One region of the Pulveribacter sp. genome, then DNA from elsewhere that is predicted to be linked to it. Evidence: riboswitches for the same ligand, from Rfam matches in the RefSeq annotation. Region 1 holds a riboswitch; the other holds the start of a gene.
What was found. A riboswitch is a leader RNA that binds a small molecule or an ion and turns the genes downstream of it on or off. The one in region 1 is predicted to bind thiamine pyrophosphate.
Positions count from the first base shown of each region.

Region 1 (6,395 bases):
CCCACCGCGAGGCGCTGGAGGGCCCGGCGCCGGCGCTGGACGACCCGCGCCACGCCGCCTTCACCGAAGAGGTCAAGCTCGAGCCCTTCGCCCGCGCCCTGCGCGAGACCGCGCCCCGGGTGTGGTTCACCGCGCTGCGCGCCAGCGACAGCGCCGTGCGCGCGCAGATGCAGCCTGTGAGCGTCAACCCCGACGGCCTGATCAAGGTGGCGCCGCTGCTGCACTGGACGTCCCGCGACCTGCACCAGTACTGCCAAACCCACGGCCTGCCCAACAACTTCGACTACGTGGACCCGACCAAGGGCGAGGCCCAGCGCGAATGCGGCCTCCATTTAGCCCACTGATATGAAACACCCCCCGCAGGCGCTGCGCGCCTTCCCCCCGCTCTCGCAATGCTGCGCATTGCGGGCAGGGGGACGCAGCCCTCGCTGCGGGGCGGCCCTTGCTCGGCTGCCCTGGCTTGGGTTGCGTCAGTTTGATGCCGCGTGGACCTTGCGCGGCACGATAGATAACCGGATTGGAAAAAACAGATGAACGCCCGTGTCGACCCCGACGTGCTGAGCACCTTGAGCAACCGCCACCTGGACGCGCTGGAGGAAGAAACCATCTTCGTCCTGCGCGAGGTCGCCGCCGCCTTCGAGCGCCCGGCCCTGCTGTTTTCCGGCGGCAAGGATTCGCTGGTCATGCTGCGCTGCGCCGAGAAGGCGTTTGGCGCCGGCCACATCCCGTACCCGCTGTTGATGATCGACACCGGGCACAACTTTCCCGAGGTCACACAGTTTCGCGACCAGCGTGCGGCCGAGCTGGGCGCGCGCCTGATCGTGCGCAGCGTGGAGGATTCCATGGCCCGCGGCACCGTGCGCCTCAGTCGCCCCGACGAACCGCGCAACGCGCACCAGTCGGTGACGCTGCTCGAAGCCATCGAAGAATTCCGCTTCGACGCGCTGATCGGCGGCGCCCGGCGCGACGAGGAAAAGGCCCGCGCCAAGGAGCGCATCTTTTCGCACCGCGACAGCTTCGGCCAGTGGCAACCCAAGGCCCAGCGGCCCGAGCTGTGGACGCTGTTCAACACCCGCATTGCGCCGGGCGAGCACTTCCGCGTCTTCCCCATCAGCAACTGGACCGAGCTGGACGTCTGGCAATACATCGAGCGGGAGGCCATTGCGCTGCCCAGCCTCTACTACAGCCACCCGCGCCAGGTGGTCGAGCGCCGCGGGTTGCTGGTGCCCGTCACGCCGCTCACCCCCGCAAAAGACGGCGAGCAGGTTGAAACCCGCGCGGTGCGCTTTCGCACCCTGGGCGACATCACCTGCACCTGCCCGGTGGCAAGCGACGCCGCCAGCGCCGCGGAGATCGTCATCGAGACCTTGTCGACTGAGGTCAGCGAGCGCGGCGCCACACGCATGGACGACAAGACCAGCGACGCCTCGATGGAAAAACGCAAGAAGGACGGGTATTTCTGATGACCACCGCCACCGCACCTGGCACTATCAAAACAATAGCTGCCAGCGCCCAGCAGGCAAGCGCTGCGGCCACTTTGGACCATGAAACCGCGCTGCGCTTCATCACCTGCGGCAGCGTGGACGACGGCAAGAGCACGCTGATCGGCCGCCTGCTGGTGGACAGCCGCGCCGTGCTGTCCGACCAGTTGGCCGGCGTATCGCGCTCGGGCGAGACCGACCTGGCCCAGCTCACCGACGGCCTGGCCGCCGAGCGCGAGCAGGGCATCACCATCGACGTGGCCTGGCGCTACTTCGCCACGCCCGCGCGCAAGTTCATCATCGGCGACGCGCCCGGCCACGAGCAGTACACGCGCAACATGGTCACCGCCGCCTCGCAGGCCGACTGCGCCGTGGTGCTGGTGGACGCCACCAAGCTGGACTGGCAGCCGGGCGAGCCCGCCCTGCTGGCGCAAACGCGCCGCCACGCCCTGCTGGCCCACCTGCTGCGCGTGCACTCGCTGGTCTTCGCCGTGAACAAGCTGGACGCCGTGACCGACCCCGAGCGGGCCTTCCACCACATCCGCGCGGCGCTGGCGCGCTTTGCGCATGAGGCGGGCTTGAGCGTCGCCGCCACCGTGCCCCTCTCCGCCTTGAAGGGCTGGAACGTGGCCGCGCCCCAGCCCGGCTGGTGCGGCTACGACGGCCCCGCCCTGCTGCAGTTGCTGGAGCGCCTGCCCTGCACCCCGGCCGACGCGCAGCTGCCACTGGCCCTGCCGGTGCAGTGGGTGGAAAAAACCGCCTCGGCCTCGGCCGACACCACACAGGGCCGGCGCGTGTTCTGGGGCCGCGTGGCCACGGGCAGCGTGGCGCCGGGCATGCAGGTGCAGGTCTTCCCCAGCGGCCAGGCCGCGCGTGTGGCCCAGGTGCTGGACCACGCCCGCCGCCCCGCCGACGCGGCCACCGGCGCCAGCGCCGGCATCGTGCTGGACCGCGAGGTGGACGTCTCGCGCGGCGACTGGATCGTGGCCGCGCCAGTGCCGGCGCTCACCGCCGACGACGATTTCGACAGCCCCGCCGCCACCACCGCGTGGCCGGGCCAGCGCGAGCTGTCGGCCACCGTCGCCTGGCTGGACGACGAGCCGCTGGCCGCCGGGCGCGTGTACTGGGCGCTGCACGGCCACCGCTGGGTCAAGGCCAAGGTGCGCCGCGTAGCCCACCGGCTGAACATCCACACCCTGGCGCAGGAGACGGCCGACGCACTGGAACCCAACGCCATCGGCCACGTCGAGCTGCAGCTGCAGGAAGCCATCCCCGCCGCCCCCTTCGCCCATGCACGGGTGCTCGGCTCGATGATCCTGGTGGACACCGCCAGCCATCGCACGGCCGGCGCGGTGCTGGTGCGCTGAGGGGCGCCCAGGCAGCCCCGCGGCTTGATCCGTATCAAGGTAACCGGACCCGGGCCATGGCCTGGCGCCCGGTTGCCGCGCCTCGCAGCCTAAAATTGCGGGCTATCCCGAATACCCAAGAACTCTAGAGCTCACTCATGACTCACGTCGTCACCGAGAACTGCATCAAGTGCAAATACACCGACTGCGTGGACGTGTGCCCCGTGGACTGCTTCCGCGAAGGCCCGAATTTCCTCGTGATCGACCCGGACGAGTGCATCGACTGCGCCGTCTGCATCCCCGAGTGCCCGGCCAATGCCATCTTCGCCGAGGAAGACCTGCCGGCCGACCAGCTGCCCTACATCAAGCTCAACGCCGAGCTGACCCCGAAGTTCAAGAGCATCACCAAGAGGAAGGGTGCCCTGCCCGATGCCGACGAATGGAACGGCAAGCCCGACAAGCTGCAATACCTGGAACGCTGATCCACGCATGAGCACTGCCACGCCGCAGAGCGTTGACGCCGTCGTCATCGGCGCCGGCCCCGTGGGCCTGTGGCAGGTGTTCCAGCTCGGGCTGCAGGGCATCGCCGCGCACCTGATCGATGCGCTGCCCCACGTCGGCGGACAGTGCGCCCAGCTGTATGGCGACAAGCCGATCTACGACATCCCCGGCATCGCGGTCTGCAGCGGGCTTGAGCTGGTCGAGCGGCTGCAGCGGCAGATCGCGCCCTTTGCCCCCACGCTTCACCTCGGCCAGCAGGTCAGCGCCCTGGCCGCGCAGGACGATGGCCGCCTGCTGCTGCAGACCAGCGCCGGCCTGCGCCTGGCTGCGCGCAGCGTGTTCATCGCCGCCGGCGTGGGCGCCTTCGTACCGCGCGCGCTCAAGGTGGAGGGCCTGTCGGCCTTCGACGGCAGCCAGCTGCTGTACCACCCTGCCCGCCTGGATGCCGCCGCCGGCCGCCGCGTGGTGGTGCATGGCGGCGACGCAGCCGCCGTGCAGGCCGCCATCGACTGCGCGCCGCTGGCCGCCAGCGTCGCGCTGCTGCACCGGCGCGACGCCTTCGACGCGCCGGCCGAGGCGCTGGAGCAACTGCAGGCCTTGCGCGCGGCGGGCCGCATCCACGTGGCCACGGGGCAGATCACCGGCGTGCAGGCCAGCGGCGGGCGGCTGCAAGGCCTGCAGCTGCTGAACCCCCAGGGCGAGCCCGAGACGCTGGCGCTGGACCTGCTGCTGGCCTATCCCGGCATCTCGCCGCGCCTGGGGCCGATGGCCGACTGGGGCCTGGCCATGCAGCGCAAGCAGATCACCGTGGACCCAGCCACCTTCGCCACCAGCGTGCCGGGCATCTACGCGGTGGGCGACATCAACAGCTACCCCGGCAAGCGCCGCCTGATCGTCTGCGGTTTCCACGAAGCGACGCTGGCCGCCTTTGCCGCCGCAGAGCAGTTGACGGGCCACAGCGGCCCGCTGGAATACACCACCAGCAGCGAGCGCCTGCAGCGCCGCCTGGGCGTGCTGCCCGCCGCCTAAAATGCCCCGGCGCGGCCGCCCTGGCCGCGTTTTGCTGGGGGTGTCCTGCGCCGATCGCGGCCAGGGCTGAGATCACACCCTTCGAACCTGACTGAGATCATCCTCGCGCAGGGAAAGCACGCCGGGCCGCCGCCATGCCGCAGCGCGCCCGGCGCCTGCCCGCGCGACCTGGCCCAAGGAGCGCACCGCATGACGACTACCCCTTCCCCCGCCGCCGGCGCGGCCAACGAGGCGCTGGCGCCCGTCGCCGCCGCGCAGCGCGTGTTCCGCTGGCACGACCATGCCTCGCTGTGGTTCAGCCTGGGCGTGGGCCTGCTGGTCATGCAGGTGGGCGCCTATCTGATGCCGGCGCTGTCGCCGCGCGAGGCGCTGGCGGCCATCGTCGCCGGCTCAGCAGTCGGCGCCGGCCTGCTGGGCTGGGTGGCCAAGCTCGGCTGCGACAGCGGCCTGGCCAGCGCCGGGCTGATGCACGCCGTCTACGGCCGGCGTTTTGCCGCCCTGCCCATCGTGCTGAACATCGTGCAGCTCGTCGGCTGGGGCACCTTCGAGCTGGTGGTGATGCGCGACGCCACGCTGGCCATCGCGCGCCAGTCCGGCGCCATGGCGGGCGCCGCCTGGGCGGTGCCGGCCACGCTGCTGTGGGGCGGCGTGGTGGTGCTGCTGCTCAGCGGCTCCATGGTGCAGCTGGTGCGCCGCATCATCGCGCGCGTGGCGCTGCCGCTGGTGGTGCTGTCGCTGCTGTGGCTGACCTGGCAGTTCGCCGCACTGGCGCAGGCCCAGGGCCTGGCCGAGCTGTGGCGGCGCCCGGGCGCGGGCGGCATGGGCGTGATGTCGGCCCTGGACCTGGTCATCGCCATGCCCATCTCGTGGCTGCCGCTGGTGGCCGACTACGCTCGCCACGGCACCAGCGGGCGCACGGCGCTGCGCGCCACCTGGGCCGGCTACGCGCTGGCCAACATGTGGTGCTACGGCCTGGGCGTGCTGGTGGCGCTGGTGCTGCCCAGCCAGGATCTGGTGACGGCGCTGCTGCTGGCCCAGGGCGGGCTGATCGCGCTGTCGCTGATCCTGATCGACGAAGTGGACAATGCCTATGGCGACGCGTACTCGGGCGCCGTCTCGGCGCACGCCCTGCGCCCGCGCACCAGCGTGCGGCGCCTCGGCATCCTCATCGCGCTGCTGTGCACGGGCCTGGCGCTGCTGCTCCCCATGCACAGCCTGGAGCCCTTCCTGCTGCTGCTCAGCTCGGTCTTCGTGCCGCTGTTCGGCGTGGTGCTGGGGCGGCTGGCCGGCGGCGCCGCGGCGCGCGTCGACCTGGCACGCACCGCGCCCGTGCACTGGCCGGCCGTGCTGCTGTGGCTGGCGGGGGTGGCCTTCTACCACGCCGGCCCGCGCCTGGTACCCGGCATGGGCGCGGCCCTGCCCACGCTGGCGCTGTGCCTGCTGCTGTCGTGGGCAACGCGCGAGCGCGCGGCCAAGCCTGCTATGGTTTGAGTAGCTGCCAGCGCTTGATCAGCGCCATATTCAAAATATTTAGACTTGAAACCCCCATGAATCAAGCGCCAGCAGCTCTCATTTAAATAGCAACGCCACGCACGCCGGAACTTCGCGGCGCGCGTGCCCCTCCATTTCGGTTGGCCTTTTCACACCCATCCGCACAGAAAGGAACCCCGCCCCGTGTCGTTTGACCTGCCCCGCTTTGCCTCCGCCCTCCGTACCGCTGCCGCCGCGCTGGCGCTGGCCGCGCCGCTGCTGGCCCCCGCCGGCGCGCAGGCGCGCGAGTTCGTCAGCATCAAGGGCAATGTGGTGAACGTGCGCGAAAAACCCACCACGCGCTCGGACACGCTGTGGGAGCTGTCCAGCGGCTACCCCCTGCAGGTGCGTGAGCGCCGCGGCCAGTGGCTGCGCGTGCGCGACTACGAGGCCACGCTGGGCTGGGTCTTCGCCCCACTGACCACCAAGACGCCGCACCGCGTGGTGACGGCGCGCACCGCCAACCTGCGCGCCAAGCCCGGCACAAACAGCCGCGTGGTTGGCAAGC
Region 1 covers NZ_DAMATK010000002.1:13,751-20,145, reverse strand. The annotation lists gene RT282_RS06340 (phosphoadenosine phosphosulfate reductase family protein) at 1-344, shown strand, start outside; gene cysD (sulfate adenylyltransferase subunit CysD) at 531-1,463, shown strand; gene RT282_RS06330 (GTP-binding protein) at 1,463-2,848, shown strand; gene fdxA (ferredoxin FdxA) at 2,986-3,309, shown strand; gene RT282_RS06320 (NAD(P)/FAD-dependent oxidoreductase) at 3,317-4,357, shown strand; TPP riboswitch at 4,384-4,489, shown strand; gene RT282_RS06315 (cytosine permease) at 4,547-5,848, shown strand; gene RT282_RS06310 (SH3 domain-containing protein) at 6,032-6,395, shown strand, end outside.

Region 2 (6,395 bases), on a different contig from region 1:
TATGGTCGTAGCCCGGTGCGATGTCGATGGTCAGCGGCCCCAACGTGTAGAACGGCGCCTCGTGGCAGGTCTTGAGCTGCTCGGCCATATTGGCCTGGATCAGATGCATGGGCACGTGGCCGGGACCTTCGATCATGGTCTGCACGTCGTGCTTCCAGGCCGTTTGAGTCAGCTCGCCCAGCGTGTGCAGCTCGGCGAACTGGGCTTCATCGTTGGCGTCGGACGCACACCCCGGACGCAGGCCGTCGCCCAGCGAGAAGCTCACGTCATAGGACTTCATGATGTCGCAAATGTCCTCGAAGTGCTCGTACAGGAAGCTCTCCTTGTGGTGCGCCATGCACCACTTGGCCATGATGGAACCGCCGCGCGAGACGATGCCCGTGCGCCGCTGCGCCGTCAGGTGGATGAACGCCAAGCGCACCCCGGCGTGGATGGTGAAGTAGTCCACGCCCTGCTCCGCCTGCTCGATCAGCGTGTCGCGGAAGATTTCCCAGGTCAGGTCTTCGGCAATGCCGCCGACCTTTTCCAGCGCCTGGTAGATGGGCACGGTGCCGATGGGCACGGGGCTGTTGCGGATGATCCAGTCGCGCGTGGTGTGGATGTTCTTGCCCGTGGACAGGTCCATCACGTTGTCCGCACCCCAGCGGATGGCCCAGACCAGCTTCTCCACCTCCTCCTCGATGCTGGAGGTGACGGCCGAGTTGCCGATGTTGGCGTTGATCTTGACCTTGAAGTTGCGCCCGATCGCCATCGGCTCCACCTCCGGGTGGTTGATGTTGGCCGGAATGATGGCGCGGCCGCGCGCCACCTCATCGCGCACGCATTCGGGCGTGATGATGTTGGGGATGCTGGCGCCCAGGCCGTTGCCCCTCAGGCGCTGCTCGCGCGCGGCGTCCTGCAGGTAGGGCTGCATCCACTCGCGCCGGCCGTTCTCGCGCAGGGCCACGTATTCCATTTCGGGGGTGACGATGCCCTTCTTGGCGTAGTGCATCTGCGTGACGTTGGCGCCGCTGCTGGCGCGCAGCGGTCGGCGCTGCAGGGCCGCGGCCTCGGCGCGCAGCTGCGCCAGGCGCTCGCCCTCCTCAGCCTTCTGGCCGTCGTCCAGCGCCTTGCGCACGCGGCCTTCGTAGCCCTCGGTGTCGCCGCGCGCCGCAATCCATTCGCTGCGCACGCCGGCCAGGCCCCGGCGCACGTCGATTTGCACGGCCGGGTCGGTGTAGGGGCCCGAGGTGTCATAGACGCTGACCACTTCGCCATTGGTCAGCGTGATGTCGCGCACAGGCACGCGCAGGTCGGCGCGGCTGCCGGACAGATAGGCCTTGCGCGAGGCAGGGAAAGGCTCGCGGGCGCTGGACAGCAGCTGGGCGAAACGGTCGAGGTCGGGGGCGTTCATGACGGGCACTCCAGTTCATCAGGACGAATGAATGAAATGCTCCGCAATCGGCCATGAAGGCCTAGTACACCCCGCAGGGGGGACGCAGGCCGGCCATGGCTGCAGCTCTTCTTACGCTGGTACTAACCAGATCAAGTTCGCGGTTTTGGCGGTCGGTCCGCCATCTCAGCACGCCATTTGTCGTTCGTGCACCCCGGAGCAGACGCGAGTATAGGCAGGCGGCCTTCAGGCCAGGCGCTCAAGGGCCAGAACGGCGAAGAACACCAGCCCGGCGATGAGCGTCCACTTCACGATCACGACGCCAAAACGCTTGTAGCGTTGCTGCCCGGTGGCGGCGAAGAAGGCGAACGAGACGGCCGCCGCCAGGAACAGCAGCAGCACGAGCCAGCGAAACAGCAGCATGGCGCGCCCCGCTCACCAGGCCCGCACGGGCTGGGCAAAGCCGCGCGGCGCCTGGCGCTCGTGCTCGAAGGCCATCAACTCCCAGGCATCCTGCTGCGCCAACAGCTCGCGCAGCAGCTGGTTGTTCATGGCGTGGCCCGAGCGGTGCGCGCTGTAGGCCGCCAGCAGCGGGCGGCCCACCAGGTACAGGTCGCCCATGGCGTCCAGGATCTTGTGCCGGGCGAACTCGGCGTCGTAACGCAGGCCATCGGCGTTGAGCACCTTGTAGTCATCCATGACGATGGCGTTGTCCAGCCCTCCGCCCAAGGCCAGGCCGCTGGCACGCAGCATCTCCACGTCGCGGGTGAAGCCGAAGGTGCGGGCACGGGCAATGTCGCGCGCATAGTTGCCCTCGCCCAGATCGAACTCCACGCTCTGGCCGGTGGAGTCCACCGCCGGGTGGGCGAAATCGATCTCGAAGCGCAGCTTGAAGCCGTGGTACGGGTCGAGCCGGGCCCACTTCAGGTTGCTCCCCTCGCCCTCGCGCACCTCCACGGGTCGCGTCACGCGAATGAAGTGCTTGGGCGCGTTCTGCAATTCGATGCCGGCGCTTTGCAGCAAAAAGACGAAGGACGAGGAGGAGCCATCCAGGATGGGCACCTCCTCGGCGGTGATGTCCACATACAGGTTATCCAGCCCCAGGCCGGCGCAGGCCGACATCAGGTGCTCCACCGTGTGCACCTTGGCCCCGCCCACGCCGATGGTGGAGGCCATGCGCGTATCCACCACGGAATCGGCGCGAATGGGAATGTCCACCGGCTCGGGCAGATCCACGCGGCGAAACACGATGCCCGTATCGGGCGCGGCGGGGCGCAGCGTCAGCTCCACCCGTTGGCCGCTGTGCAGCCCCACGCCCACGGCGCGCGTGAGGGTCTTGATGGTGCGTTGCTGAAGCATCGGTCGATTTTAGGCGGCCGGTGGCCCGCTGCACGGCCAACGCCCGGCTATGGCGCCGATAGGGCGTGGGTACGGGCAAAAGGCACAATACGACTCTTGTGTAAGCAAACGTAGGCAATAAGTGCCTCTCCTTTTTTCCGTCATGAACAAACTCAGCTTCAAGGCCAAGATCGTCCTCATGCTGGCCACCGCGCTGCTGGCGCTGCTGGCCATGGCCACCATGGCGCTGCTGCAGGCGCGCCAACTCATCATCCAGGCGCGGCAGGACACCCTGGCCACAGCCGTGCAATCCGCGCACAGCATCGTGATGGCCTACAAGGCCCGGGCCGACAGCGGCGCCGTGCCCAAGGAGGAAGCGCAGAACGCTGCCCGGGAGGCGCTGCGCCTGTCGCGCTACGGCGGGCCGGACGGCCGCACCGAGTACTTCTATATCTGGACGCTGGACAGCCATGGCGTGATGCACCCCATCAAGCCGGAATGGGAAGGCCAGAATATGGACGGGAAGCTCAAGGACGGCACGGGCATGGACCTGCTGCGTCAGATCACCAGTGCCCTGGCCGCCAGCACCGATGGTAAGGCCTTCGTCGCCGCCATGTTCCCGCGGCCGGGCCAGCAGGAGCTGTCCCCGAAGCTGCAGTACGCCATGCGCGTGGACGGCTGGAACTGGTTCGTCGGCTCGGGCCTGTACACCGACGATGTGGACGCGGCCGTGCGCCAGGCGCTGCTCAAGGATATGGCGCTCGTGGCCCTGGTCATGCTGCTGGTGAGCGCTGTGGGCTGGGCGGTATTGCGCTCGGTGCTGCGCCAGATCGGCGGCGACCCGGCGCAGGCCATGGCCGTCATGGCCGAGGTAGCCCATGGCCGCCTGGACGCGCCCGTGCCTGCCAGCACACCCGGCTCGCTGCTGGACGGCCTGGCACACATGGTGGCCTCGCTGCGCCGGCTGGTGGCCGAGGTGCGCTCGGCCTCGGACAGCATCGCCACCGCCGCCGCCGAGATCGCCCAGGGCAACAACGACCTGGCCCACCGCACCGAGGACACGGCCAGCAACCTGCAGGCCACGGCCAGCAGCATGGAGGAGCTGACCGGCACCGTGCGCCAGACCTCGGACTCTGCCCAGACCGCCAACCAGCTGGCCAGCTCGGCCGCGCAGGTCGCCGGGCGCGGCGGCCAGGTGGTAGCGCAGGTGGTGGACACCATGCAGCAGATCAACGCCGGCAGCCGCAAGATCAGCGACATCACCAGCGTGATCGACTCCATCGCCTTTCAGACCAACATCCTGGCGCTGAACGCCGCCGTGGAGGCGGCCCGCGCCGGCGAACAGGGCCGCGGCTTTGCCGTGGTGGCCGGCGAGGTGCGCCAACTGGCCCAGCGCAGCGCCGAGGCCGCCAAGGAGATCAAGACGCTGATCAGCGCCTCGGTGGACAAGGTGGAGACGGGCACGCAGCTGGTGGGCAGCGCCGGCAGCACCATGGACGAGATCGTGGCCAGTGTGCAGCGCGTGAGCGACATCATTGGTGAGATCGGTGCAGCCACCTCCGAGCAAAGCCAGGGCATTGCCCAGGTCAGCACGGCCATGAGCGAACTCGACCAGATGACGCAGCAGAACTCCGCGCTCGTCGAGCAGTCCACCGCCGCAGCCGAGAGCCTGCGCGAGCAGGCGCTGCGGCTGACCCAGGTGGTGGCGCTGTTCCGCCTGGAAGCGGATGCCGCGCCCGTTGCTGCCCACCGCCCCGCGGCCGTGCCGACGCCGCGCCCGGCCGCCGTTCAGCCTCTGGCGACCCGGCAGGCGGCCCCCCCTGCCAGGGCAGCGGCACCGCGCCCGGCCATTGCGGTGCCCACCACCGCGCCAGCCAAGGTGCCGGCAGGCACCCAGGACGACTGGGAATCTTTCTAAAAAAGCAAACAGGCATGAAAAAAAACCGCTGGCACAAACCAGCGGGTTTTTTTGTTTGAGTGGCCTGTGCCCGGCGATCAGTCCGCCTGCTTGCGCAGGAAGGCCGGGATTTCCAGCTCGTCCATGCCGCCCGAGGACAGCGCATCCACGCGTGCCGTGGCCTGGGTGCGATTGGTGCGCCAGACGCTGGGCACGGCCATGTTGCCGTAGTCCGTGCCGCTGGCACCACCGACCACGCCGCCGGCCACGGCCGCACCAGCAACCGGCATGTGGTAGGCCACGTTGTCGGTGCCGGTGCGCAGGCTGCCCTGCACCACCTGCATGGGCTGGCGGCGCGCGCCGGTGCGTGCCAGGCCGGTAGCCACCACGGTCACGCGGATGGCGTCCTCCAGCGTCTCGTCGTAGGCGGCGCCGAAGATCACATGCGCGTCCGGCGAGGCGTAGGCGTTGATGGTGGTCATGGCCAAGCGCGACTCGGCCAGCTTCAGGCTGCCCTTGCTGGCCGTCACCAGCACCAGCACGCCCTTGGCGCCCGACAGGTCGATGCCCTCCAGCAGCGGGCAGGCAATGGCCTGCTCGGCGGCGATGCGGGCGCGGTCCGGGCCGGTGGCCACGGCCGTGCCCATCATGGCGCGGCCGGGCTCGCCCATCACCGTGCGCACGTCCTCGAAGTCCACGTTGACCTGGCCGTACTCATTGATGATCTCGGCGATGCCGCCCACGGCGTTCTTCAGCACGTCGTTGGCGTGGGCGAAGGCCTCTTCCTGGCCCACGTCGTCGCCCAGCACCTCCAGCAGCTTCTCGTTGAGCACCACGATGAGGGAGTCCACGTTGGCCTCCAGCTCGGCCAGGCCCTCTTCCGCGTTCTTCATCTTGCGGCTGCCTTCCCACTCGAAGGGCTTGGTGACCACGCCCACGGTGAGGATGCCCATCTCCTTGGCCACGCGGGCGATCACGGGCGCGGCGCCCGTGCCCGTGCCCCCGCCCATGCCGGCGGTGATGAACAGCATGTTGGCCCCCGCGATCGCCTGGCGCACTTCCTCCTCGGCCTGGCCGGCCGCCTCGCGGGCGCGCTCGGGCTTGTTGCCCGCCCCCAGGCCGTTGTGGCCCAGCTGGATGGTGCGGTGCGCCGAGCTGCGCAGCAGCTGCTGCGCGTCGGTGTTGGCGCTGATGAATTCCACGCCCTGCACACCGCGGGTAATCATGTGCTCGACGGCGTTGCCGCCGCCGCCGCCCACGCCGATCACCTTGATGTGCGTGCCCTGGTTGAACTCGTCGGTTTCGATCATTTCGATGCTCATGAAGGTGCTCCTGTCTTTGCGTTGTAGTCGGGGATGGCCGTAAGGGGTTGGGGGGTTCTGTGGAAGTGATGAAAAAGGACGGTCGTTGCAGGCGGTGGCCTGGCGTGCCGCCAGCGTGCCCGTTTGCGGTGCAGGTAAGGGTTCTTCATGTCAGAAGTTCCCCACGATGAAATCCTTGAAGCGGCCGAACGCCGTCTTCACCGAGCCACTCTTGGCCGCGACCTTGAAGCCGCGCAGGCGCGCCATGCGCGCCTCCTCCAGCAGACCCATGACGGTGGCTGCGCGCGGCTGGGCGATCATGTCGGACAGCGCGCTGGAATACTTGGGCAGGCCGCGGCGCACGGGCTTGAGGAAGATGTCCTCGCCCAGCTCGACCATGCCCGGCATGACGGCGCTGCCGCCGGTGAGCACGATGCCCGAGGACAGCACTTCCTCGTAGCCGGACTCGCGGATGACCTGCTGCACC
Region 2 covers NZ_DAMATK010000004.1:90,108-96,502, reverse strand. The annotation lists gene thiC (phosphomethylpyrimidine synthase ThiC) at 1-1,393, opposite strand, end outside; TPP riboswitch at 1,485-1,599, opposite strand; gene RT282_RS12995 (hypothetical protein) at 1,619-1,795, opposite strand; gene lpxC (UDP-3-O-acyl-N-acetylglucosamine deacetylase) at 1,808-2,731, opposite strand; gene RT282_RS12985 (methyl-accepting chemotaxis protein) at 2,874-4,628, shown strand; gene ftsZ (cell division protein FtsZ) at 4,706-5,929, opposite strand; gene ftsA (cell division protein FtsA) at 6,080-6,395, opposite strand, start outside.
Region 2: linked by a shared signal. The riboswitch ahead of thiC (phosphomethylpyrimidine synthase ThiC) and the one ahead of RT282_RS06315 (cytosine permease) in region 1 are both predicted to bind thiamine pyrophosphate.